DNA from 2 places in the Synechococcus sp. CBW1006 genome. Region 2 is predicted to be linked to the other one. Evidence: riboswitches for the same ligand, from Rfam matches in the RefSeq annotation. Region 2 holds a riboswitch; the other holds the start of a gene.
The links. A riboswitch is a leader RNA that binds a small molecule or an ion and turns the genes downstream of it on or off. The one in region 2 is predicted to bind cobalamin.

Region 1 (11,570 bases), 690 kb from region 2:
GCGGCCGCTGTGATCGAACAGGGCAATGGCGTCGTAGAAGCGCTCCTCTCCGGCCACCACAGCCCGTTCCGGATAGGGACAGGCCACCGCCAGCCCGTTCCTGCGGGCGGCTGCCGCCACCCTCTGGAGACTGGTTCCATCCAGCGGCTCCGCCAGCTGCCGGGCCAGATCCGGCGTCACGATGTAACCGCTCAGGTAGAGCTCCGGGAAGGCCAGCAGCTGCACCCCAAGGCTGGCAGCATGGGCACAGACTTGCTCCAGACGCAGGAGGTTCTCCTCCACCGCATCAGCTGTGGCAGCCGAACCCGTGCCTTGCCAGAGACCGAGCCTGATGCCCTCCCCGGCCGCTGGTGGCTGGGTCAGGGTGTAACTGAGCAGGCGATGGTGAGGAACCATGGGCCGATGGGGGGATGCCTTCCGACTTAAATACTGAGACAACCCTGCAGGCAATCTTCAGTGGCCCAGCGCATGCGTTCGTCTCAGCTGGATCTCACGTCCCAGCTTGGCAGCCGCCTCCGTCATCAGAAGCCGGCTGCTGACGTACCCCGCGACCGCCTGAGCGAAGAGGGCTTGCCGGCAGACTTGACCTATCAGCTGGTGCACGACCATCTGATGCTGGATGGCAATGCACGGCTGAATCTGGCCACCTTTGTGGGCACCTGGATGGAGCCCGAGGCGCGGCGCCTGATGGAGGAATGCGCCGACAAGAACATGATCGACAAGGATGAATATCCCCAGACCGCTGAACTCGAGGAGCGTTGTCTGAAGATTCTGGCCTATCTCTGGCATGCGCCCGATCCTGATCAAGCGATTGGTACCTCCACCACAGGCTCCAGTGAAGGCTGCATGCTGGGGGGACTGGCTCTCAAGTGGCGCTGGCGGGAGCGTCGCCGGGGAGCTGGTCTGGACGCCTCGCGCCCCAACCTGGTGATGGGGATCAACACCCAGGTCTGCTGGGAGAAGTTCTGCACCTATTTCGATGTGGAACCGCGGCTGGTGCCCCTGGAGCAGAACCGGTTGCACCTCACTCCCGAGGAAGCCCTGAAGCAATGCGACGAGAACACCATCGGTGTGGTCGGCATCGTGGGCAGCACGTTCGATGGAAGTTATGAACCCATTGACGCCCTGCAGACCGCTCTCGATGCTCTGCACCAGCGCAGCGGTCTTGACATTCCGATCCATGTGGATGCGGCGTCCGGTGGTTTCGTGGCTCCGTTCAATTCGCCGGATTGGGCGTGGGACTTCCGCCTCTCGCGGGTGGTTTCGATCAGCTCCAGTGGCCACAAGTATGGGGGGGTGTTGCCCGGGGTGGGCTGGGTGCTGTGGCGCAGTGGTGACCATCTGCCGGAAGAGCTGCGCTTCAATGTGAATTACCTCGGCGGCGAGATGCCCACGATCGGGCTCAACTTCTCGCGCTCAGGCGCCCAGGTGGTGGGTCAATACTTCAACTTCCTGCATCTGGGGCGACAGGGGTACAGCCAGCGGATGGCCTCTCTCGAAGCGATTGCCTGTCACCTGGCCGATGGCCTGGCAGCGATGGAACCCCTGAGGCTGGTGAGCCATCCCCGCGGCCAGCTGCCCGTGTTCGCGGTGGAGTGTGATCCGAGCATCAAGAACTGGACGGTCTTTCACCTTTCAAAAATGATGCGCTCTCGTGGATGGCAGGTACCTGCTTATACACTTCCGGCCAACCTGCAAGACCGTGCCGTGCTGCGTTTCGTGATTCGAGCCGGCTTCAATCAAGACATGGCCGACCAGTTACTGGCAGACGTGCAACGGAACCTTGCCTGGCTGGCCACGGCTCAAACACCGCTGCCATCTTCCAGCGACGAACTTGGTTTCCGGCATTGATCAGGAGTGAGTCCCGATGAAGTTCAAGGATTATTACGAGATTCTCGGCGTCGAGCGTGGGGCCAGCGAGGACGAGATCAAACAGGCCTATCGCCGACTGGCCCGCAAATTTCACCCGGACATTTCCAAGGAAAAGGGAGCCGAAGAGCGGTTCAAGGAGATCAGTGAGGCCAACCAGACCCTCTCCGACCCGGAAAAGCGCCGGGCCTACGACGAACTGGGTCGCCATCGCCCCGGTGAAGACTTCCGACCATCACCAGACTGGGATACCCGCTTCTGGCAGGGCCAGGCCGGCGAGGAGGTGGATCTGGCCGATCTGTTCGAGCAGATGGGCTTCCGTTCGGCGCAGCGGCGACACCAGGGGGGGCCTGGCTTTCCGATCCGCGGTCAGGATGTGGAGGCTGTGGCCAACCTCAGCCTTGAAGAGGTGTGCCATGGCACCCAGGTGACCCTGGAGCGGAAGGAGCCTCGCCTGCGCCCCGACGGGACCATGGAGCGTGCCTCGACCACGGTGCGCATTCGGGTGCCGAAGGGAGTGATCGATGGAGAGCGGTTGCGGATTCCCGGGCGGGGCCTGGCAGGCAGTGGCGGCGGGCCGGCGGGAGACGTCTATCTCGACATCCACCTCCAGCCCCATCCACTTTTTCGCGCCGTGGGGCATGACCTCTACCTCGAGCTGCCGGTGACCCCATGGGAAGCGGCCCTGGGTGGAGAGATCGAGGTCCCAACCCTTGATGGCCAGGTGCGTGTCACGGTGAAGGAGGGCGCTCAGGCCGGCCAGAAGCTTCGCCTGACCGGCAAGGGGCTGCCAAAGCGCAAGGAGGGGGCGGGCGATCTCTATTGCGTGCTGCAGATCGTGATGCCGAAGCAGATCGACGACCGCGAACGGGAGCTCTATCGTGAGCTGGCTGCTGCCACCTCCTTCAACCCGCGCACCTCATTCCCTGGAGCTACGACCCATGGCTGATGACCTGTTGATTCCGGTGGAGAGCGAAAGCCGAGTCGAGCTGGAGGAGTTACTGGCGGCCTCAGGCCTGGAGCATGGGGAAGTGGTGGAGTTGGTGCAGTTCGGTGTGTTCGAAACCAGAGTGAGTGCGTCGGGCTGGAGCTTTCATTCCTGCACGATTCACCAGGCGCGTCGTGCCGCAGACCTGCGCAATACGTTTGGCCTCAACCCCCCCGGCATGGCCCTTGCCCTCACCTACCTGGAAAAGATCGAGGCCTTGGAACACCGCCTTCGGGAGCTGGAGTGTCTGCTTCCTCGCTGAGTCTGCTGAATGCGGCCTTCACGCGACTGAAAGGCTTGGCATTGGTTGCGAGAGCTGGTCTAAATTAGGAAATCCTTCATGATGGCCATGAATTCGTCAGACCTCTCCCCGGTTCAATCCAGCTCGCGGCAGTTTGTTGGTAGCCACCTCAGCGTGCGGAATGTCAGTGATCTTTCGCTTTATGAGGATCACTCTGTCATCATTCAGAAGCTCTGCAAAGAGCTTGGTTTTGAGAAACCTGCCACGGCAATGGCCTGGGTGTTTGACCAGCTGGAGCAGTCGAAGGATCTGCAGAAAGCCATCTTTGACCTGCTGAATGATTAACAATCTACCAGGCAAGCAGACGGCAAATTCAAGACTTTCGTTGGCAGGCTAGCGGTCTCAGAATCGTGATGTGACCGTACAGGAACCGCAAACAACTCTTTTCAGATCCTGGCGACCAAGCAGAACCTGCCGGCCCATCAGCGCATTTCAATGGCGTTGAGCCGATCACGGAAGGACTGCCCGGCATCTGAGGAGGTCAGGCTTGCGCCACCACTGTCCATACGGGCCTGGGGGCGACGGATTCGGCCCTGGCTCTGACCGCCCCGACGGACGGCCACCGTGCGGATCACGGCTTTGCCCCGTCCGGCTCCAGCGGCGGGATCGGTCTCCACCTGCCGCTCCAGGGGATGGGCCTGCAGTTCGCTGCGCAGCTGGTTCAGCAGCCGGAAATGACCGGTGGTGCTGAATTTACGGAGGATCAGGGGATCCCAGCCCATGGGGTCATCGCGTCTTGTAGCACCAGCCTATGGCGGCGCCGCTAGGCCCTGCTTCGCCGAGGCACGCGAGATCCGTGATAAATTGTTGAAGTTCAACTGGAAGCCGATATGACTTCGCATTGGGACAGGCCCGAGGTCGGGATTTTGGGACCGCGCTTCGAGTCTGTTCGCTTCTGCCAGCTGGACTTTCAATCCTTCTGATTCCCACTTCGCTTCCGCCATGTCCCGGCTCGTCGGTCTGCCCGCTCCTGATTTCACAGCCACCGCCGTGATCGACCAGGAGTTCCAGGAGGTCACCTTGTCCCAGTACCGCGGCAAGTACGTGGTGCTCTTCTTCTACCCGCTCGACTTCACCTTCGTGTGCCCCACGGAGATCACCGCCTTCTCTGATAGTTACGGCGAATTCTCCAGCCGCAACTGCGAAGTTCTGGGTGTTTCGGTCGACAGTCAGTTCAGCCACCTGGCCTGGATTCAGACCGAGCGCAAGAGCGGCGGCATCGGCGATATCGCCTACCCCCTGGTGGCCGACCTCAAGAAGGACATCGCCCGCGCCTACGAGGTGCTGGATGAAGAGGCCGGCGTGGCCCTGCGGGGTCTGTTCATCATCGATCCCGATGGTGTGATCATGCAAAGCACGATCAACAACCTGCCCGTGGGCCGCAGCGTCGATGAAACCCTGCGCCTGCTGCAGGCCTTCCAGCACATCCGCAACAATCCGGATGAAGTCTGCCCGGCCAACTGGACCCCTGGCGATAAGACCATGAATCCGGATCCGGTCAAGAGCAAGGACTTCTTTGCGGCAGTGAACTGATCGCAACTCAGCCGATCAGATTGAAACGTTCAGGTTGGGCTGATCCCAACAGAGCAGGCAGCTTCTGTCCTGGAGGCAGCTGAACTTTTTCCCATTGCTGATTGCATCAGCTACTTGTCGTTTGGTTTCAAGGTTCTGGGCCCGTGAGGGCCCTTTTTCATGCCTGGCGTCCTGACCTGGCACCTCAGCGCTGATTCACAGCAGTGTCAGGGTTCCAGCGCTGCCATCCAGTCGGGCCCGATGGCCCAGGGGCAGGGCCAGATTCGGCCTGCCATGCCCCACGGGCAACCGACCCACCAGGGGGATGCCCAGATCACCGAAGCGCTCCCGCAGCACCTCCTCCATCGAGAGATCGCCAGGCATCACGTCATCCGGGGTCCACTGGAACCGGCCCAGTCCGATGCCGGCCACCCCTGCCAGCAGCCTGGCGCTCCTCCATTGGGTGAGCATCCGATCCACCCGGTAGGGGGCCTCACCCACATCCTCAAAGACCACAATCCGCCCCCGCAGATCCGGCAACCAAGCGGTGCCGATCAGATGCGTCGCCACCGTGAGGTTGGTCACCACCAGGGGCCCTTCCGTGATGCCGCTGCGCCAGCCCTGTCCCTGGAGGGGGTCGACCGGCTGGCGCCGCAGCAGGTGCACCAGCCGCTGCCATTGGCCGGCGTCGCCGTGCAGGCCCCCATGGATCGCGCCGCCCAGACCAGCCGCGCACTGGGCCAGCAGCAAGGCGCTGGCATCGGAGAAGCCCATCAGCCAGATCGGCCGAGGCGGCGGTTGCCAGCCACTCTCGAGCAGCCGGGCACTGCCCCAGCCGGCTGTGACGGCCAGTACGCCCTCCGCCCGTTGGTCACCGATCGCCTGCTCCCAGGCCAGGCAGCGTTGGCGGTCTGTACCCGAGAACCAGTGCCAGCGCTGACGGGTCGCTGGCGGCACCAGCAGCTCCCAGCCGGCGCTCGCGATTCGCGCTTCCAGGCTGGTCTGTTCCGATTCGGGATCCTCCCACCAGGTGCCGGGTGCGATCGCCACCAGCCGGCTGCCGGCCGTCAGGGGCGGTGGCATGGGCAGGGCCGGAGCCTGCCCGGCGGGTCCTTGGGAAAGGGCATCTGCTGGGCCAACCCCTGCCGCTCGGACCGCCGCCGCCATCCCCACACCACCAGCCCCCGCCAGCGCAGCCAGAAAGGAACGGCGGTGCAACGTCATCTGCAGACGGGCTGGCTCAGGAGCCCACCGCCTCCAGCAGGCGCCGTCCATCCATGCCGCCGGTGACGGGATCGCAGGCCCGTTCCGGGTGGGGCATCAGACCAAGCACATTGCCACCGGCATTCGTAAGGCCGGCCACGTTGCCCACGGAGCCGTTGGGGTTGTCGGCATAGCGCAACACCACGCAGCCCTGATCCTCCAGCTGCTTCAACCGCTCGGGTTCCACCTGATAACGACCTTCACCGTGGGCAATCGGCAGGGTGATGCTCTCACCGGCTCCATAGCCGCCGAGCCAGCGGCAGTGACCCGGTTGCACCTCCAGGCGGCTGGGTTCACAGAGGAAGTGCAGCTTCTCGTTGCGGGTGAGCGCCCCAGGCAGCAGGCCCAGTTCCGTCAACACCTGAAAGCCATTGCAGATGCCCAGCACCGGTCCGCCCCGCTCCGCGAAGGCAAGCACCTCCTGCAGCACCGGCGCGAACCGGGCGATGGCGCCACAGCGCAGGTAGTCGCCATAGCTGAAGCCTCCGGGCAGCACCACCGCCTCCAGCCCGGCGAGATCGCGCTCCTCATGCCAGAGGAAACGGGTGGAGCGACCCAGGCAGCCCTCCATGGCCCAGCGCACATCCCGGTCGCAGTTGGAACCGGGGAACACCACGATGCCGATGGTCATGAGGGGGAAGTGGGGTGCGGGTACTGCGAGTGGGTGAAGCCGAGCCTGGTCCGAAGCGCTTTGGAGCCGCCTGGATCAACCGAGCTCCTGCAGGTCGAGGGTCCAGTTTTCGATCACCGGGTTGGCCAGCAGCCGATCGCTGAGCAGTTCAGCCTGGGCCTGGGCCGTGGCGCGGTCGGGCGCCTCCAGCTCCAGTTCGATCGCCTTGCCGATCCGCAACCGCGTCACCCCATCGACCCCCAGGCGGGCAGCGGCGGCCCGGGTGGCTTCGCCGGCCGGATCGAGCACCGAGGGGCGCAGGGACACCTGAACGCGAGCGCTGTAGAGGGGCACCGGGGCTGTCGGAGATTTGTTAAATCTTGGCAGCCTATCGCCCCCTTGACAGCCGCGGTAGTCAGCTTGAAGGGGTACCAGCTGCCCCGCCGTGCTGCCCGTGTCTCCATCGCTGGATCTGTGGCAACCGGTGGTGATGCTGGCGCTGTTGCTTGGACCGATCGCTGCACTGCCGGCCCAGTCGGATCCTGGCGGCTCCGATCCGGAACCAAGCTCCAGCTCTCCGATCGTGAGTCTTGATTGCCGCCTGGCCGATGGGCCCTGGCAACCCTGCGCGATGACGGTGATGAGCATCGGTGAGCGCTGGCAGCTGCAGGTGGGTGAGCGCCGCTACGACTTCCAGCACGACGGATCCGGCAGCGTGCGCATGCGCCAGGACCAGGCCGCTGGAGGCTGGCGCGAGGTGGAGAGCACCTGGAGCGCCGATGCTTCCCTCTGCTGGGATGGACTCTGCGCCCGAGGTGATATCCCCCTCGACTGAATCACCGTCAAGGTGCAGGGGCAGAGTCGAGTGCATCGAGCAGGCAGACCTTGCAGGCCTCCGCGTCGAGACCCAGCCCCAGGGCCACCAGTTCAAGCCCAGGCTCGCCGGCCAGCTGGCTGGAGGGGGCGGTTTCGTACCAGCACTCCAGACGCGGACCCACGGCCTGAATCTGCAGGGGGCGTGGACGGCCCTGATGCCACAACCAACCCTTGAGCCGGATCAGCCCCTGGCGCTGGATCAGCTCAGCGATGGCTGGCTCCACCTGCTGACGCGACCAGTCGCCGGCCAGGCGCAACACCGCCGATCCCATCGCCACGTGGGCGTGGTCGTGGTGTTGATCGTGGTCGTCGGGATGGTGGTCGTGGTCGTCGTCGAGGTGCTCGCCGTGCTGATGAGCGTCAGCCTCGTCTGGCCGGCGGAGCTGCAGCACCAGCTCCGGGCTGATGTCACCCCGCTGCATCGGCAGAACGGCCGTGGCGCTGCGCAGGTGTGGATGGAGCTGCTGGCGCAGGCGATCGAGATCGTCTGGGCTGATGCGATCGGCTCGGCTGATCAGCACCAGATCCGCCGCCTCGAGCTGGTCTTCGAACAGGTCCTCGATCGCCGTGGCGTGATCCAGGCTCGGATCCGCCAGGCGTTGCGCCTCCAGCACAGCCGGATCCGCCACCACATGGCCAGCCGCCAGCGCTTCACCATCCACCACGGTGACCACGGCATGGACCCGCGTGCGGGTGCGGATCTCAGGCCAGCGGAAGGCATCCACCAACGGAGCCGGCAGGGCGAGGCCACTGGTTTCGACGACGATGCCGTCGAGCTGGTCCGAGCGCTCCAGCAGCCGCGTCATGGTGGGCAGGAAGTCGTCCTGCACGGTGCAGCAGAGGCAGCCGTTGGTCAGTTCCACCAACCGGCCTTCGGCTTCCTCTTCCGGGCAGAAGCCGCAATCGCGCAGCAGCGATCCATCGATGCCCACATCACCGAATTCGTTAACGAGAACGGCGAGACGCTGACCGCTGTTCAGAAGCAGATGGCGCAGCAGGGTGGTCTTGCCGGCGCCAAGAAAGCCGGTCACCACCGTGACTGGAAGGCGGGAATTCAAGGGGGCCATGGTTGGGTTCAGCCCACCAGGCTCGACCAGGCCCAGGCGCCACCGCAGCCGATCAGCCCGGCCGCAATCAGGCGCTGGCGGGTCGGGGTGAGGCTGGCAGCGGCACGGCGCATCGCCCAGAGCGACACCAGCAGCAGAGCCATCTGACTGAGCATCAGGCCGATCAGATAGCTGCCGGTCGGACCGGCCGTCCAACCCAGAACGGCATCACTCAGCACGTAGCCATGCAAGGCAAAGGCAGGCACCAGAACCCATCGGGGCAGCCTGTCGAGCAGAACCAGGCCCACCAGGGTGAGGGTGAACGCCACGGCTGCTTCGGCTCCGGGCAGGTTGGGCAAGGCCAGCCCCAGAGCACTGCCACCCAGACCGGTGGCCAGCAGGGCCACCATCCAGGTGGCACGCTGCTGCAGCCCCACCAGCGACAGGGCCAGCAGGAAGAGCAGATGGTCGGGACCCAGAAGCGGATGGGCCAGGCCGCTGATCAGTCCATGGATCGGCGTGGGCTTCAGCCCCATCAGCTCCATGGCATGGTGCGCCTGTGCCGGCCCCGACAGCAACAGACCAGCCAGCAGAAGGATCGGCAGGCCACAGAGCGGCAGGAGACTGGAGCGAAGACGTCGGACTGGGGCAACAGATTCCGGGGACTGTGGCGTGCGAAGCCAGAGGGGGCCGGAGCCCTCCTGGGAACCAGGGAAAGACATGCAGGGGTCCGGTCCGCGCCGGGATCTAGAGAGCAACCGGTGGGCGTTCTGGCTGGGCTCCAGGACTGGAGCCATCACAGCTGCGGGACAGCGCCGGATTTTCACCGGACTTTCCCCGTTACCTCCGGAGGCTGTTCCCCTCCGAAACCGGAGCTCGAATCTATGCGGTCAGACAAGCAGCGGGCTTTGCAGCGGTCGCCATGGCAATCCAACGCATCAAGGGATTCGTCTCACCTGGGCTTGGTCGGCTTCGGTCTGGTTGGCCGTAGCTCGACTGGCCTCGGCTTGGTTTGCTCAGCGGCAACCCAGGCTTTCGGCTGTGCTGACGCCTGTGACTGGATTGGAGCCGCTGGCTCGCTTGCAGAGGGCCTTCTGTTCGGTCAGATCGAGCACCGCATCGCTGAAATCGGCGCCGCTGATCTCGGCATCGCGGAAGCGGCTCTGCATCAGCATGGCGTTGCGCAGCCGGGCGTCCCGGAGATCGGCACCATCAAACCGACTGGCGTAGGCCACCACATCGCCCAGGTCGGCCCCCTGCAGATTGGCGCCGCGCAGGTTGCTGGAATTGAACACGGCACCCCGCAGATCGGTGTCGCTGAGGTCGTAGCCCTGCAGCTCGGCCTTGAGAAATTCCTGCTGCTTCAGGTCGCGGCCGTGCATGTCCGGTTGCAGGTCCTGGACGGACCGTTGGCCGCGCAGCTCCGGCGCCGTGATCGCCCCAGCTGGAAGGGCTCCGCCGAGCCAGGCGGGTCCGGCGAGCAGCACGGACGTGCTCAGCAGCAGAGCGAGTGGGGCCTTCCTGCTGAGCATCCAGCCGCCACAACGGGCCAGGAACCGCAGACAACGGCGGAGCATCACGGCGCGGGTACGGTGGCCCTTCAAGTTATGCCAAGGGGTTCGCCAGCGCGAGCACCCCTGGCAACGGCCTCCTGTTCATGAGCATGTCCCTGCGGGTGGTGGTGCCACCCCATCCCCTGATCGGCCACTGGCTCACGTTGCTGCGCGATGCCCAGACCCCGCCCGCCCTCTTTGCCACCGGCATGGCCGAGCTGGGACGCTGGCTCACCTACGAAGCCCTGCGCGACTGGTTGCCCCATCAGCGGGTGACCGTCCAGACCGACCTGGCCTCGACCGAAGGCACGGTGGTGGATGCCTCGGTGCCGGTGCTGGTGGTGCCGATGCTGCGGGGCGGGCTGGGGCTCTGGCAGGGAGGCCAGACCGTGCTGCCCGTCGCCACGGTGGCCCATGTGGCGGTGCAACCCACCGGCTCCGGCGATCTGTTCTGGGCACTCGACGCCCTGCCCGCGGTGATCGCTTCCCGGGTGGGGGTGCTGGTCTACGCCCCGGAAATCGGCGATGGGCGCGACCTGATCGCCGTGCTGCAGCGCCTGCAGCAGCGGGGCGTGGAGGGCCAGCGGCTGCGGGTGATCTCAACCCTGGCGGCCCGTCCCGGTCTGAGTGCCATCGCTGAAGCTTTCCCGGATCTCACCGTCTATTGCGCCTGCATCGACGCTGAGCTGGATCCGGCCGGCAGGCTCTCACCGGGAATCGGCGACGTTGTCCTTCGCTTGTTCGGCAGTCTCGGGGCTGCTGCCTAGGCTCAGGTTCGTCGCTCCCGTACCGGAAGAGCCCATGTCCACCTCTCGCCGTTCCTCGGGTCCGGATGCAGGCGGCAACCCTGGCTATGGCAGAAGCAGTCTGGTGCTCAGCGCCTTCGCCGGTGCGGCACTGGGGGCGGCAGGACTGGGCTGGTGGCTGCTCAATCAAGCGGATCGCCGCCGCCAGCGACTGCGGCAGGAGCGACTGCTGCGCCTCTCACGCCTGCAGGGCGCTGGAGCCGGGGACAGCGGATCTTCGGATGAGGGCCTGACCTCCAGACCAGCCGATGGCAGCCCCAGCGAGGCCCAGTTGCACGACAAGGTGCAGCAGCTCAACCAGGCCATTGAAGATGTGCGGCGACAGCTCGAAAGCCTCACCACCAACGGTAATCGTGCTGTGAATCGGGCTTCCAACGGAGACAGCTGAGCCGGATCGGTAGGTTGCTCTCACAGCCAGTTCCGCTCGCCCGCCATGCTCCGCTCCGCTGCCATCACCCAGGGCATCCAGCGTTCACCCAACCGGGCCATGTTGCGGGCCGTTGGTTTTGGAGACGGCGACTTCAACAAACCGATCATCGGCATCGCCAACGGCTACAGCACGATCACGCCCTGCAATCTGGGGCTGAACGATCTCACCCGTTGCGCCGAGCAGGCTGCCCATGCCGCCGGGGCCATGCCCCAGACCTTCGGCACGATCACGGTGAGCGATGGCATCTCGATGGGTACCGAGGGGATGAAATATTCCCTGGTCAGCCGGGAGGTGATCGCCGATTCGATCGAAACCG
Region 2 (11,570 bases):
CGAGCGGCGATCGAAGCCGCGGTGGCGGCGATGGCGACCCGGGGCGAGCGGGTGCTGGCCTTTTCGATCGCGCAGGCCGAGGTCTTCCAGCAGCAGCTGGAGCACCACCATGTGGCGGCTGATCTCGACTTTCTCGGTCTGCAGGGGATGCTCGATCCACCACGACCAGAGGCGACCCGGGCCGTAGCGGCCTGCCAGGCGGCGGGCATCACGGTGAAGATGATCACCGGCGATCACCTGGAAACCGCCCGGGCCATCGCCCGCCAGATGGGCATCGGCAGACCGTCTGATGGGGGGGCGGGTGCAGAGGCGGTCGATGGCCGCCAGCTGGCGGAACTGAGCCCCGATGCGATCGCGGAGCTGGTGGATCACGTGGATGTGTTTGCCCGGGTGGCGCCGGCCCAGAAGTTGCAGCTGGTGCAGGCCCTCCAGGCCAACGGGGAGGTGGTGGCGATGACCGGCGACGGCGTCAACGACGCGCCCGCCCTCAAGCAGGCCGACATCGGCATCGCCATGGGGCAGGGCGGCACCGAAGTGGCGCGCCAGGCCGCCGACATGCTGCTCACCGACGACAACTTCGCCACCATCGAGGCGGCGGTGGAAGAGGGCCGCACGGTGTACCTCAACCTGCGCAAGACCCTGGCCTTCGTGCTGCCGGTGAACGGCGGCGCCTCGATGACGATCCTGCTGGGAGCGGTGCTGGGTACTCCCCTGCCCGTTACGGCCCTGCAGGTGCTCTGGCTCAACATGATCTGCTCGCTCACCATGTCGATCGCCCTGGCGTTCGAGCCGGTCGCCCCCTGGCTGATGCAGCAGCCGCCCCGGCCGCCGGAGCAGCCCCTGCTCACCGGCGGCCTGATCCGCCGGGTGCTGCTGGTGTCGCTGTTCAACTGGGCGGTGATTTTCGGGCTGTTCTTCTGGAGCGAGCAGCGACTGGGGGATCTGGCCCTGTCCCGCACCATGGCGGTACAAGGACTGGTGCTGGCCCATCTGGTGTATCTGGTGAGCATCAGCCAGTTGCGCACCGCTCTGATTTCCCTGCCGCGGCTGGGCTGGCGTGCTTTCACCCGGGCACCGGCGGTACTGCTGGGCATCAGTGGCACGGTGGCGGTGCAGTGGATCTTCAGCCAGACGGCGGAGATGAACCGCTTCTTCGGCACAGCACCCCTCAACCTGGAGCAGCTGGGAGTGTGCGCCCTGCCGATGGTGCTGATGCTGCCGGTGGCCTGGCTGGGAGAGCGGCTCGATCCCACCGATGGCAGGTGAGCGCCAACTCCCGCTCGGCCAATGGCGGGGGGTGCATGGACACATCACTGGGCCTGCGCACCGCCCACCTCTGCCGCCGCGTTTCAGCCTGGCCGATAGGGAAACAGGCGCTGGTTGCGGTTGGCGATCGCCCTGGCCCTGAGGAGATCCCTGGCCTGATCAGCGGAGAGGGGCTGCGCAAGTGGCGGCCCAGCGATCCTGGGACCATCGACCTTCGGACCGTGGTGGGAAGCATGTGATCTGCAACACAATATCCATCAATTCTAGTTGATCTAAGGTTGGCGCGAGCCCTGTGCCCTGAGGCGGGCTGCTGCAGCCATGAACATCGGCATCAACGGCTTCGGCCGCATCGGCCGCCTGGTGTTCCGCGCCCTCTGGGGGCGGCCCGGCATCGAGCTGGTGCACGTCAACGACAGCGGCGGCGATGCCCACACCGCCGCCCACCTGCTCGCCTTCGATTCCGTGCACGGCCGCTGGCAGCAGACGGTGCAGGGCAACACCTCGGGGTTCCTCGTGGGCGGCCGGGAGGTGCGTTACACCCAGGAGAAGGACCCCACCGCCGTTCCCTGGCGCGAAGCAGGCGTGGAGATGGTGCTGGAGTGCAGCGGCAAGATCAAGACACCGGAGACGCTGCAGCCCTATTTCGACCAGGTGGGCCTCAGACGCGTGGTGGTGGCCTGTCCCGTCAAAGGCGAAATCGCTGGTGCCGAAGCGCTCAACATCGTCTTCGGCATCAACCAGCACCTCTACGACCCCACACGCCACCGGCTGATCACCGCCGCCTCCTGCACAACCAACTGCCTGGCGCCGGTGGTGAAGGTGGTGCACGAGCGCTTCGGCATCCGCCACGGCTCGATCACCACCCTGCACGATGTGACCAACACCCAGGTGGTGATAGACGGTTTCAACAGCGATCTGCGCCGCGCCCGATCCTGTCTCCAGAACCTGATCCCCACCAGCACCGGCTCGGCCCGGGCGATCGGCCTGATCTTTCCCGACCTCCAGGGCCGCCTCAACGGCCACGCCATCCGGGTGCCTTTGCTCAATGCCTCGATCACCGACGCTGTGTTCGAGCTGGAGCGCATCGCCACGGCTGAGGAGGTGAACGGCGCCTTTGAGGCCGCCGCCAACGGTCCCCTGCAGGGCATCCTCGGCTACGAGAGCCGGCCGCTGGTGTCCAGCGATTTCCTCAATGACAGCCGCAGTTCGATCGTGGATGCTCTCTCCACCCTGGTGGTGAACGGCACCCAGCTGAAGGTATACGCCTGGTACGACAACGAGTGGGGTTACAGCTGCCGCATGGCCGATCTTGCCTGCCACGTGATTGCCCGGGAGGCAGGCTGATGCGCAACCTCACCGCCCTGCAGCAGTACGGCATCGTGACGGCCAACTACTGGGCCTTCACCCTCACCGACGGTGCCCTCCGCATGCTCGTGGTGTTCCACTTCCACCAGCTGGGTTACACCACCCTGGAGATCGCCTTTCTGTTTCTGTTCTACGAATTCTTCGGCATCGTCACCAACCTCTACGGCGGCTGGCTGGGGGCCCGCTTCGGGCTGCGGCTCACCCTCTGGGCGGGCACGTTGCTGCAGGTGGGTGCCCTGCTGATGCTGATCCCGGTGGCCGACAGCTGGCCCCGCTGGTGGAGCGTGGCCTACGTGATGGTGGCCCAGGCGATCAGTGGCATCGCCAAGGACCTCAACAAGATGAGCGCCAAGAGCGCCATCAAGACGGTGGTGCCCGAGACCCCCGACGACCACAGCCGCGGCGAGACCCAGTTGTTCCAGTGGGTGGCGATCCTCACCGGCTCCAAGAACGCCCTCAAGGGGGTGGGCTTCTTCCTGGGCGGGGTGTTGCTCACCAGCATCGGTTTCAACGCCGCCGTGGGCGCCATGGCTGCCGCTCTGTTCCTGGCCTTTCTGATGACGCTGGTGCTGCCCGGAGACATCGGCCGCATGAAGGAGAAACCCGCCTTCACCGAGCTGTTCTCGAAATCCACAGGCATCAACATGCTCTCGCTGGCGCGCTTCTTCCTGTTCGGTGCCCGGGATGTGTGGTTCGTGGTGGCCCTGCCGGTGTTCCTGCAGGCCGCCCTGGGCTGGCAATACTGGGAGGTGGGCGGCTTCATGGGCCTGTGGGTGATCGGCTACGGGATCGTGCAGGGATTGGTGCCGGCCCTGCGCCGCAGCTGGGGAAAGAGCGCGCCACCCGGTGTGTCTGCGGTGCAGTTCTGGAGTGCGGTGCTCACCGCCATCCCGGGCCTGATCGCCATCAGCCTCTGGCGGCAACTGGGCAATCCCGGCATCGCCGTGGTGGTGGGACTGGCGGCATTCGGGGTGGTGTTCGCCATGAATTCCTCGATCCACAGCTACATGATTCTGGCCTACACCGAAGCCGAAGATGTGAGCCTGAATGTGGGCTTCTATTACATGGCCAATGCCGCCGGCCGCCTCGTGGGCACCCTGCTCTCGGGCGCTCTTTTCCTGGTCGGCGGGCTGCAGGCCTGCCTGTGGGCTTCGTGCCTGCTGGTGGCGCTGGCCTTCCTCTCCGGCACGCGTCTGCCCGCACCACCACGTCAGCTGCAGCCGGCATGAACCCGGACCAGGAGCTGTTTGCATCCGCTGTGAGGCATCTTCGCCGGTTTTCCTGTCCACTGCTGGAAGCCCTTACCCAGGGCTTCCGCATGCGCTTCTCCATCCCTGATACGGCCGCGACGATCGCCGATCGAATTGTGCAGAAGCGCCACCATGACTGGATCGAGGCGTTTTTCGCGTCGCACCGATACGTGTGCTCAGCCATTCGGCCCAGCCCAGTCGGGCTGCTGGGCCCCGCACCTGCTGCGTGATGGCCGGCATCTGAGGATCGCCTGGCCTGGCACATCCGTGGCATCACTGCCCTGGCGATCGGCTTGGTGGTGGTGGGTGCCCTGATCCGGCTGGGTGGGGTGCTCTGAACTCGCTCGATCCCCACAACAAAGCCCGCAGCCGTGATAGTTTTCAGATCAGCTGTTTTTCAGTCTCTCGCCTGCGGGGGATCTCCTTCTTTCCGGCTCCCTCCTTGGCCTGCCCAGTCGTTCTGGCGGGTGCGTGCGGATACGGGGGACCGGCCCTGCGGACACCTGCCTTGGCCCTGTCAGAAGAGCCAGGCCCCGCCCAGCGGCCAGTCGTGCCGTCTCCTGCACGGCCGTGATGCAGCGCTGGGCCAGGCGTTTGGCATCGTCCTGGCCCTGGGCGCGCAGCAGGTAACCCTCCAGCGCCTCCGGGGTTTCGATCAGTGCCAGCAGGCCAGCGGGGCGTGCAGAGAGGGAGCCATCCGCAAGCAGGCGGCTCACCAGGCCGTGGGTGGTCCCACAGCTGCTCCCCTGCGGAGCCGGCTGCCAACAGATCCTGGCGAAGCACTCCCAGCAGCGATTGCTTGAGGGCATCGAGCTGGCCCGGCCGCAGCCGGCGGCTGTTGGGCAGGCCCACGGTGGTGCGGGGACCGCCCCTCGGTTTCACAGGGACATTGAACGCGGCGCCACGGCCGCCAACGGAGATCGAGCTCAACCCGCCCCTGGTGAAAGCGAAAGCTCATGGCGATCCGCGGCTGTTCTCGCGGGTGGTGCCGGAGCAGGTTTCAGGTTGCCCTGCTGATGCAGCAGTCCGCAAATCCATGCACCCAGCGCGTAGAACCGTTGGCTCTGCAGACTCCAGAGAAGGAGGGGTCCGCCTCAGAAGCAGCGTTGCGCTGTCTGGGTGGCAAAAGGTACGGGAACAGGTACTCCAGCAACCCCCCACAGCCGCAGAGAAGGCGTACTTTGAACTTGAGGGGAGGCCCGGTAGCCAACCCGACCCTCACCCTCCAACAGAGTCCGGCCAGGGATCACCCGAGCCGGTGTGCACAAAGGAGGTGCGCCAACGATGCGACACACAACAGGTGAACGTGATGGCGCGGCGCGAACGCCATCCCGTAACCGCAGAGAGCCATACGCCAGTTCTGATTCCCGCGTGATGAACCCCCGGGCTGCATAACCCGAGCCGGGATCACAGCCGAGAAGGTCAAGCCCCGAGCATCTCTTCTCCCAGACGTGATCTCCTTCCCTTCCCTGCCAGGCCCCAGACAGGACATGCATGAACCACAGACACCCGATCGGCCGTTCCTGGTGTGAGGACGTGACCGCCACAACCGGTGCTAAGGCGCCCCCCACGGGGCGCCTTCCTGTTGGGCATGGGGTCCTCACGCTTCAGCGGAGCGACAGGGCAAGTCCATGGCTCAGCGTTGCAGCCTGGAGCCCCCACAGTCCTGCCAGCTGCAGAGCAGACGAGCCAGTTCATCCTTCATGGCACTGAGCTCGGAGATCCGCTGGTCAATCGACGCCATCCTGGTCGCAATGCTGTCTTTCAGGACAGAGCAGTTGCAGACACCAGCTCGCCGGACCTCCAGGATCTTCGCCAGCTCGGGAATCGATACATCCATCGCTCGCAGCGCCCGAATGATCGTCAGCTCAGCGAGATTCTCCTGATCAAACAACCTGTATCCCGCTGCGGATCGAGCCTTGGGCTGGAGCAGTCCCTCGTCGCAGTAGTAGCGGATCGTCTTGACGGAGAGGCCTGTTCGCCTGGCCACCTCGCCGATGCGCAGGCCCGGCATGGGCACCGATGACAGCGATCCCCGCAAGGGCACAACCTGAACCCTCCAGTCCATGGAAGCTGCTCAAGCGTAGGCACCGGCAAGCGACAGCAGCCCTGTCAGCAACTGTCCATTGATCACGGATTACTGGAGACTTTCGCTAGGCTGCCGGTCCAGCAGGCGCTCTGCGCTCATCACCCGTCCCATGTCGCACCGTTTCAGTCCGTGGGGCGTGCAGGCGGCCGCCGCGATCGGAGCCAACCTCCTGTTCTCCGCCGCCGCTCTGGCCGCTCCAGCCGCAGGTTCGGGCGGCGTCCCGGCGATGTACGCCACTCAGGCAGAAGCGGAGAAAGCCGCCAAGCTGCACTTCAACTGCACGGGCGCCCACAGGATGGGCAACCAGTGGATGCCCTGTGCCGAGCACGGTGATGGCCAGGGCTCCGGGCCCTCCCACTGAGGATGAGCACTTCCATGGCCCAATGTGGGGACAAGCCCAAGCGGATCGCCTTCGGGGTAGCGCCCCTGGGCATCATCTCGATCGGCATCGTGCCGATGGGGGTGGTGAGCATCGGCGTGGTGCCGATGGGCGTCATCAGCATTGGCGTGGTGGGGATGGGTGTGCTGAACGCCTGTGTGGTGGGAATGGGCGTGCTGGTGGCGGGAGTGAATGTGATGGGGGTCTGGTGGGCAGGCCTGGAAGGCATGGGCCCGCAGCGCCTGGGGGCTCCTGCCGGTGCCCTGCATCAGCACCACCACGGCTCCGATAGCCAGTTGCCGGCCAACCTGTTGGCTTACCCCACCCGAGAGGAGGCCCTGGAGCAAGCCCGCAAACTCGGCTGCAGCAGCGTCCATGCCATGGGCTCCCTCTGGATGCCCTGCTCCCAGCACCCGCAGTAGGGGAAGTCCTCGGTGACCGTCAGCCGATTGAGGATGGAAGGCAACGGCCTGAGATCAATGGCGCGAACCACCTGGCCATGGGCCTGGCTGGCCGGGGTCGCCCTGGCCCTGGTGCCGATGTCTGTCTGGGCCCATGCCGATGCACACCCCGGTGGTGGTTTCGTGGCCGGCTTGCTTCACCCCATCTCGGGCCTCGATCACGTGGTGGCGATGGTGGCCGTGGGCCTCTGGGGTGCGGTGCTCGGCCCACCGGCCCTGTGGGTGCTGCCGGTGGCCTTCCCGATGGTGATGGCCCTAGGGGGCTGCTCGGTCTACTGGGCATTCCGATTCCGGGGGTGGAGATCGGCATCGCCGTCTCGGGTCTGGTGATGGGGCTGATGGTGCTTTTCGAGCTCCGACCGCCCCTGTGGCTGGCGGCGCTGATCGTTTCCGCCTTCGCGGTGTTTCACGGCCATGCCCATGGCGAGGAACTGCCGGCCGGCAGCAACGCCCTGCTCTACAGCCTGGCCTTTGTGATCGCCACGGGGCTGCTGCATCTGCTCGGGATCCTGCTGGGAGAAACGCGCCGCTGGCCCGGTGGTCGGCGCTTTGTGCAAGGGGCCGGTGGGGTGGTGGCGCTGGTGGGGCTGTGGTTCCTGGAGCAGGCCCTCACGTGATCGCGCTCCTCGCCCATCTCACCCCCACCGGCTTCGGGCCCTGGGGTGATGGCATGGCGCGGCTGCTTCTGGAGCCCACCGAGCTGCTGCTGGTGATCGCCCTGGTGCTGCTGGGCGTGCAGGCCCGCCAGCCCTGCAGCGATCGCCTGCCCTTGCTGCTGCCGCTGGCCTGGCTGCTGGGGGGCCTGATCGGCCTGCGCCTGCCATCGCCCCTGCTGCTGGCCGTCGTCTGCACAGGCCTGTTGGCGGCCCTGGGTTTGCTGGTGGCCCTCGGTCTGCGGCTGCGGCAGGCGCAGCTGCTGCCCCTCGCTGCTGGCCTGGCGGGGCTGTTCGCCCTGGTCGCGGGATCGGCCCTGGCCGGTCATTCAGGAGCGCTGGCGGCCCTGCTGGGGGAGACCGTGGCGATCGCGGTGTTGAGCCTGCTGCTTGCGCAGGCTCTGGCACCGCCGCATCCGCGCTGGCTGGCGATCGGCCTGCGGGTGGGCGGCAGCTGGATCACCGCCGCCTCGTTGCTGATGTTCGGTTGGCTGGTCCGCCACCCACAGTGATGCCTCTGCAGCCAGCCGGACCCACAATGGAGATCACGGTTCCAGTGGGTCACTCCCTGGAGGCAACGAGGAAAGTCCGGTGGGGCGCAGGGTTCTCCTGAGCCGAGTCCGGCGCTGTCCCGCAGCTGTGATGGGGGCCATGGCCCTCTCAGCCAGAACGCTCGCCGTGTTGAGCCCCTTCTTCGCCGGCGCGGACCGGATTCCATCATGACCCTTTCTGCTTCTGCCCGATCTCTGGCCCTGTTTGGCGCGGCCTCAGCACTGGCATTGCTGCTGGATCAGCCCGCCCAGGCCCATGGCATCGCCCACGGCGGCATCGCCGCCGGCTTCCTGCACCCGATCAGCGGTGTCGATCACCTGCTGCTGCTGGTCGGCGTCGGGGCCGCCGCCTCCTGCATTTCTGCGCAGCTGCTGCTCTGGGCTCTGGCTGGGGCGATCGGCGGTGGTGTGTTTGGAGCGATGGGCGGCACCCTGCCGGCCCAGGAATTCCTCGCAGCTCTGGCGATTACGGCGGTGGCCGTGCTGGTGCTGCGCAGTCTCCGCTCGCAGCAGAGCCCCCAGCTGGGGGCCTGCGCCGCCCTGGTGGCCGCAGCGGTGGCGGTACACGCCATGCTGCACGGCCTGGAAGCTCCGGCCGACGGCTCCGCCCTGCTCTGGTGGCTGGGGGCCTTCAGTGGCTCAGTGCTGGTGAGCGGCGGCAGCTTCCTGGCGCTGCGGCGTCTGCCCTTGGCCTGGACCCGTGGCGTGTGCGTGCTGCTGGCTGTCTGCGGCGGGGTGGCAGCCCTGGGGCCGATCGGCTTGCTGATGCGCTGATCGGAAAGGCGGGTTGGTTCACCAGCTGGAGGGGGACGAGGATCACCATCCCCTGGATCCCCCTTCCCTGGCTGCGCTCTCCTCGCCCCTGAAGATCCGCCCCTATGCGGCGGCCGACTGGCCTGGGGTGTGGGCCCTGCTGGAGCCGGTGTTCCGCGCTGGTGAAACCTTCCCCCACGACCCAGGCATCACAGAAGAAGAGGCCCAGGTGGCGTGGGTCGGGCAGAGCAAGGCGGTGATGGTGGCGGTGGATGTGGCCGGGGCCGTGCTGGGCACGTACTACCTCCGGCCCAACTCCCTGCGCCTCGGCGCCCATGTCGCCAACGCGGGCTACGTGGTGTCGGTGCACTGCCGCCGCCAGGGAATCGGCAGCCGCCTCTGCCAGCACTCCCTGCAGCTGGCTCGGCGGCTGGGGTTCCGGGCGATGCAGTTCAACCTGGTGGTGAGCACCAACAGCGCCGGCATCCGTTGCTGGCGGCGCAACGGCTTTCAGCTGGTGGGAACCCTGCCAGGGGCGTTTCGCCACAAGCAGTTGGGTTACGTCGATGCCTTGGTGATGTTCCAGGGGCTGGTCGAGGGGCCGAAGCCATGAAGGTGGTGCCTCTGCGGCACCCATTCATCTGATGGGTCTCCGAAGCCGTCAGGCCCAGCTCGGCGCCGAGGGCCGCATCGGTAGGCGCGGGGCCTGGATCCAGGGCCAGGCGCAGCAGCACCACCAGATCCTGCGGACGCAGCACAAGCTGGGGATTGGAGGGTGAGCGGGCCAAGGCCTCAGGGGCTATGTGGCATTCGCAAATAGCGAATCAAGCGCCCCCAGGCCCGCTGGGCTTCCTCGCTGTCTCAGGCTTCCGAAGCCGCCGGCGGCAACAGCCGCTCGATTGCCTCCGGGGGCACCCCTACCTGCTGGGCGATCAGCAGCACCAGTTGCTCCAGCCGATCGAGTCGTTGCTCGAAGACCTGCAGCTCTGCGGAAGCTGCCTTGGTCCCCGGCTTGCCCGCACCGGCACCGCTCTTGCTGCCCTTGGCGGCCTTGACGGGGAGGGCGCTGCGCAGGGGCGGTCCATCGGGGTGACTGAGCAGGGATTCCACCTGTTTCGACACCGGGCCCCTGCTGAGGCCCTTGATACCCCGCTGTTTGCACAACTCCCAGAGCACCTTGATCGAGAGACGCTCCAGCTCCTCCCGACTGGCAGGGGCGTCCCCTTCCAGCACCGGTGGTGGCTGGCTGGTGGCCTGGGGTGTGTCGCCCAGCTCCTGCTGCAGCCCGCGGTAGAGGCGGGCGTCAGACTGGGCCAGGTCCCGCAACGTGGCCCGCAGGGTGTCAGTGAGTTGTCCCATCAGCCTTGGCCTCCCGGACCTGCTGGACCGCTGCGCTGTCCACGATCTCCACCTTGGCGAGTGGGGTCGGCTCCGGCTGATTCACGGGGCCGTTGTGGCCATTGCCTCCAAGGCTCGGTGGGGGTAGATCCTTGGTCTTCTCGATGAACTCCTGGCGCTTCTGATCCAGTTGCACCACCCGCTCCTTGGTGTGGGTCCAGCGGTTGATGAAGCGGATCACCGCCTGCACCAGGCCACCGAGAAAGGAACCGCCTTGAAAGTTCTTGCGGCCGAGCTTGTAGCGGCCGAATTCATTGACGATGTCATCACCCGCATCTTCCAGATCTCCGGCAATCGCCGTGACGATTTCCAGCATCTGATAGATGTCGCTGCGCACGGAAGCTTCCCGGGCAGCGAGATCCAGCAAGTTCTGCCTGAGCGTGGCGGTTTCATCGCGCGCCTTGATCGAGCGGCTTCTGTACTGCCCGCGGCTGATCATCAAGCTCTTATAGGAGTTGCGCAGCTCGAGGTAGACGCTGTTGAGATCCTCCCGGCTCAGGGGCTCGGGATCAGGCGGAAAATCAGAGGTGGGGGGTAGGGAAACCATACGGCTGGCCAGTCAGGGTCAATCCTGCCTCCTGCGGCACCCAGCCCCAAAGCGAATCAGGCTGCAGAACTATGCGCATGCTGCATAATCCTGGCGTGAGGGCTTGGCAGTCCTGGGTTCTTGGGCCGGAGGCTATGGGCTGCGCCTTCCCGGAAGGTTCACAGACCCACACACCGACAACGCCAGCGCGCCCCCCGTTTCGCTGCCGCCCTGGTCGCTCCCCATGCTGTACGCCTCTGGCATCCCTTCTGTGGGACAGGGTCTCGGCCGAACCCGCGGATGGTCTTGATGACGGATGTGCGCACCTCTACTGCTTCTTCGCAGGAGAAATGATCCAAATCTCGAGAGGCGGTTGAGGCTTGAGTCGTTCTTTCGCGGAGACCTTCCGTCCCATGGCCCAGATCGACCTGCTCCTGGCCGCTGAACTGGTGGTTGTCCTGCTGCTGCTGGCCACCCTCGACCGTCCGCAGCGCAAAACCTCGTTGCCTGAGTCGCCGCTGGATGCTCCACCGCAGACGGGATGGACGCCGGAGAACGACCTCCACGCCCAGCGCATCCTGCGGCTGGAGCGCCGTCGCGGTGTGCCTCGAGCACCCCTGTCCTGAGAGTGCGGAGCGATGGGGCTACTTAGGATCGACGGATTAACGATCGTTCGTCAGGCAGGGCCGTGATGTTCGGAAGTCAGGACCAGAAGGACGAGTTCGACTACTGGTACGGCCAGGTTCACCTCAGGAACCTCCCGCTGATTGGTGCCCAGAACCATGTACCCACCCAGGAGTTGCGGCACGAATGCACCAACTATGACGAGCTGAGGTGACTCAAGTCGGTTCAGGATCTCGATGAGCTGGAGCGCTGCCG

Region 1: another riboswitch for cobalamin. It lies ahead of H8F26_RS15440 (HupE/UreJ family protein); the one in region 2 lies ahead of H8F26_RS11975 (HupE/UreJ family protein).

What each region holds. Positions count from the first base shown of each region.
Region 1 covers NZ_CP060396.1:3,162,193-3,173,762, reverse strand. Annotated here, with positions in the region: gene H8F26_RS15500 (carbon-nitrogen hydrolase family protein) at 1-396, opposite strand, end outside; gene H8F26_RS15495 (glutamate decarboxylase) at 469-1,851, shown strand; gene H8F26_RS15490 (DnaJ C-terminal domain-containing protein) at 1,868-2,818, shown strand; gene H8F26_RS15485 (chaperone modulator CbpM) at 2,811-3,119, shown strand; gene H8F26_RS15480 (hypothetical protein) at 3,207-3,443, shown strand; gene H8F26_RS15475 (hypothetical protein) at 3,581-3,880, opposite strand; gene H8F26_RS15470 (peroxiredoxin) at 4,101-4,691, shown strand; gene H8F26_RS15465 (LD-carboxypeptidase) at 4,887-5,894, opposite strand; gene purQ (phosphoribosylformylglycinamidine synthase subunit PurQ) at 5,911-6,564, opposite strand; gene purS (phosphoribosylformylglycinamidine synthase subunit PurS) at 6,640-6,897, opposite strand; gene H8F26_RS15450 (hypothetical protein) at 6,989-7,378, shown strand; gene cobW (cobalamin biosynthesis protein CobW) at 7,386-8,486, opposite strand; gene H8F26_RS15440 (HupE/UreJ family protein) at 8,495-9,043, opposite strand; cobalamin riboswitch at 9,208-9,354, opposite strand; gene H8F26_RS15435 (pentapeptide repeat-containing protein) at 9,482-9,997, opposite strand; gene upp (uracil phosphoribosyltransferase) at 10,123-10,785, shown strand; gene H8F26_RS15425 (hypothetical protein) at 10,820-11,212, shown strand; gene ilvD (dihydroxy-acid dehydratase) at 11,258-11,570, shown strand, end outside.
Region 2 covers NZ_CP060396.1:2,474,707-2,486,276, reverse strand. Annotated here, with positions in the region: gene H8F26_RS12020 (HAD-IC family P-type ATPase) at 1-1,266, shown strand, start outside; gene H8F26_RS12015 (hypothetical protein) at 1,302-1,505, shown strand; gene H8F26_RS12010 (ArsJ-associated glyceraldehyde-3-phosphate dehydrogenase) at 1,585-2,610, shown strand; gene arsJ (organoarsenical effux MFS transporter ArsJ) at 2,610-3,860, shown strand; gene H8F26_RS12000 (MerR family transcriptional regulator) at 5,518-5,949, opposite strand; gene H8F26_RS11995 (DUF3721 domain-containing protein) at 6,080-6,331, shown strand; gene H8F26_RS11990 (hypothetical protein) at 6,346-6,771, shown strand; partial or broken gene H8F26_RS20175 (HupE/UreJ family protein) at 6,805-7,427, shown strand; gene H8F26_RS11980 (phosphoglycerate kinase) at 7,424-7,975, shown strand; cobalamin riboswitch at 7,995-8,159, shown strand; gene H8F26_RS11975 (HupE/UreJ family protein) at 8,183-8,788, shown strand; gene H8F26_RS11970 (GNAT family N-acetyltransferase) at 8,802-9,380, shown strand; gene H8F26_RS19915 (hypothetical protein) at 9,412-9,546, shown strand; gene H8F26_RS11965 (hypothetical protein) at 9,629-10,126, opposite strand; gene H8F26_RS11960 (hypothetical protein) at 10,110-10,712, opposite strand; gene H8F26_RS11955 (hypothetical protein) at 11,072-11,317, shown strand; gene H8F26_RS11950 (hypothetical protein) at 11,368-11,570, opposite strand, start outside.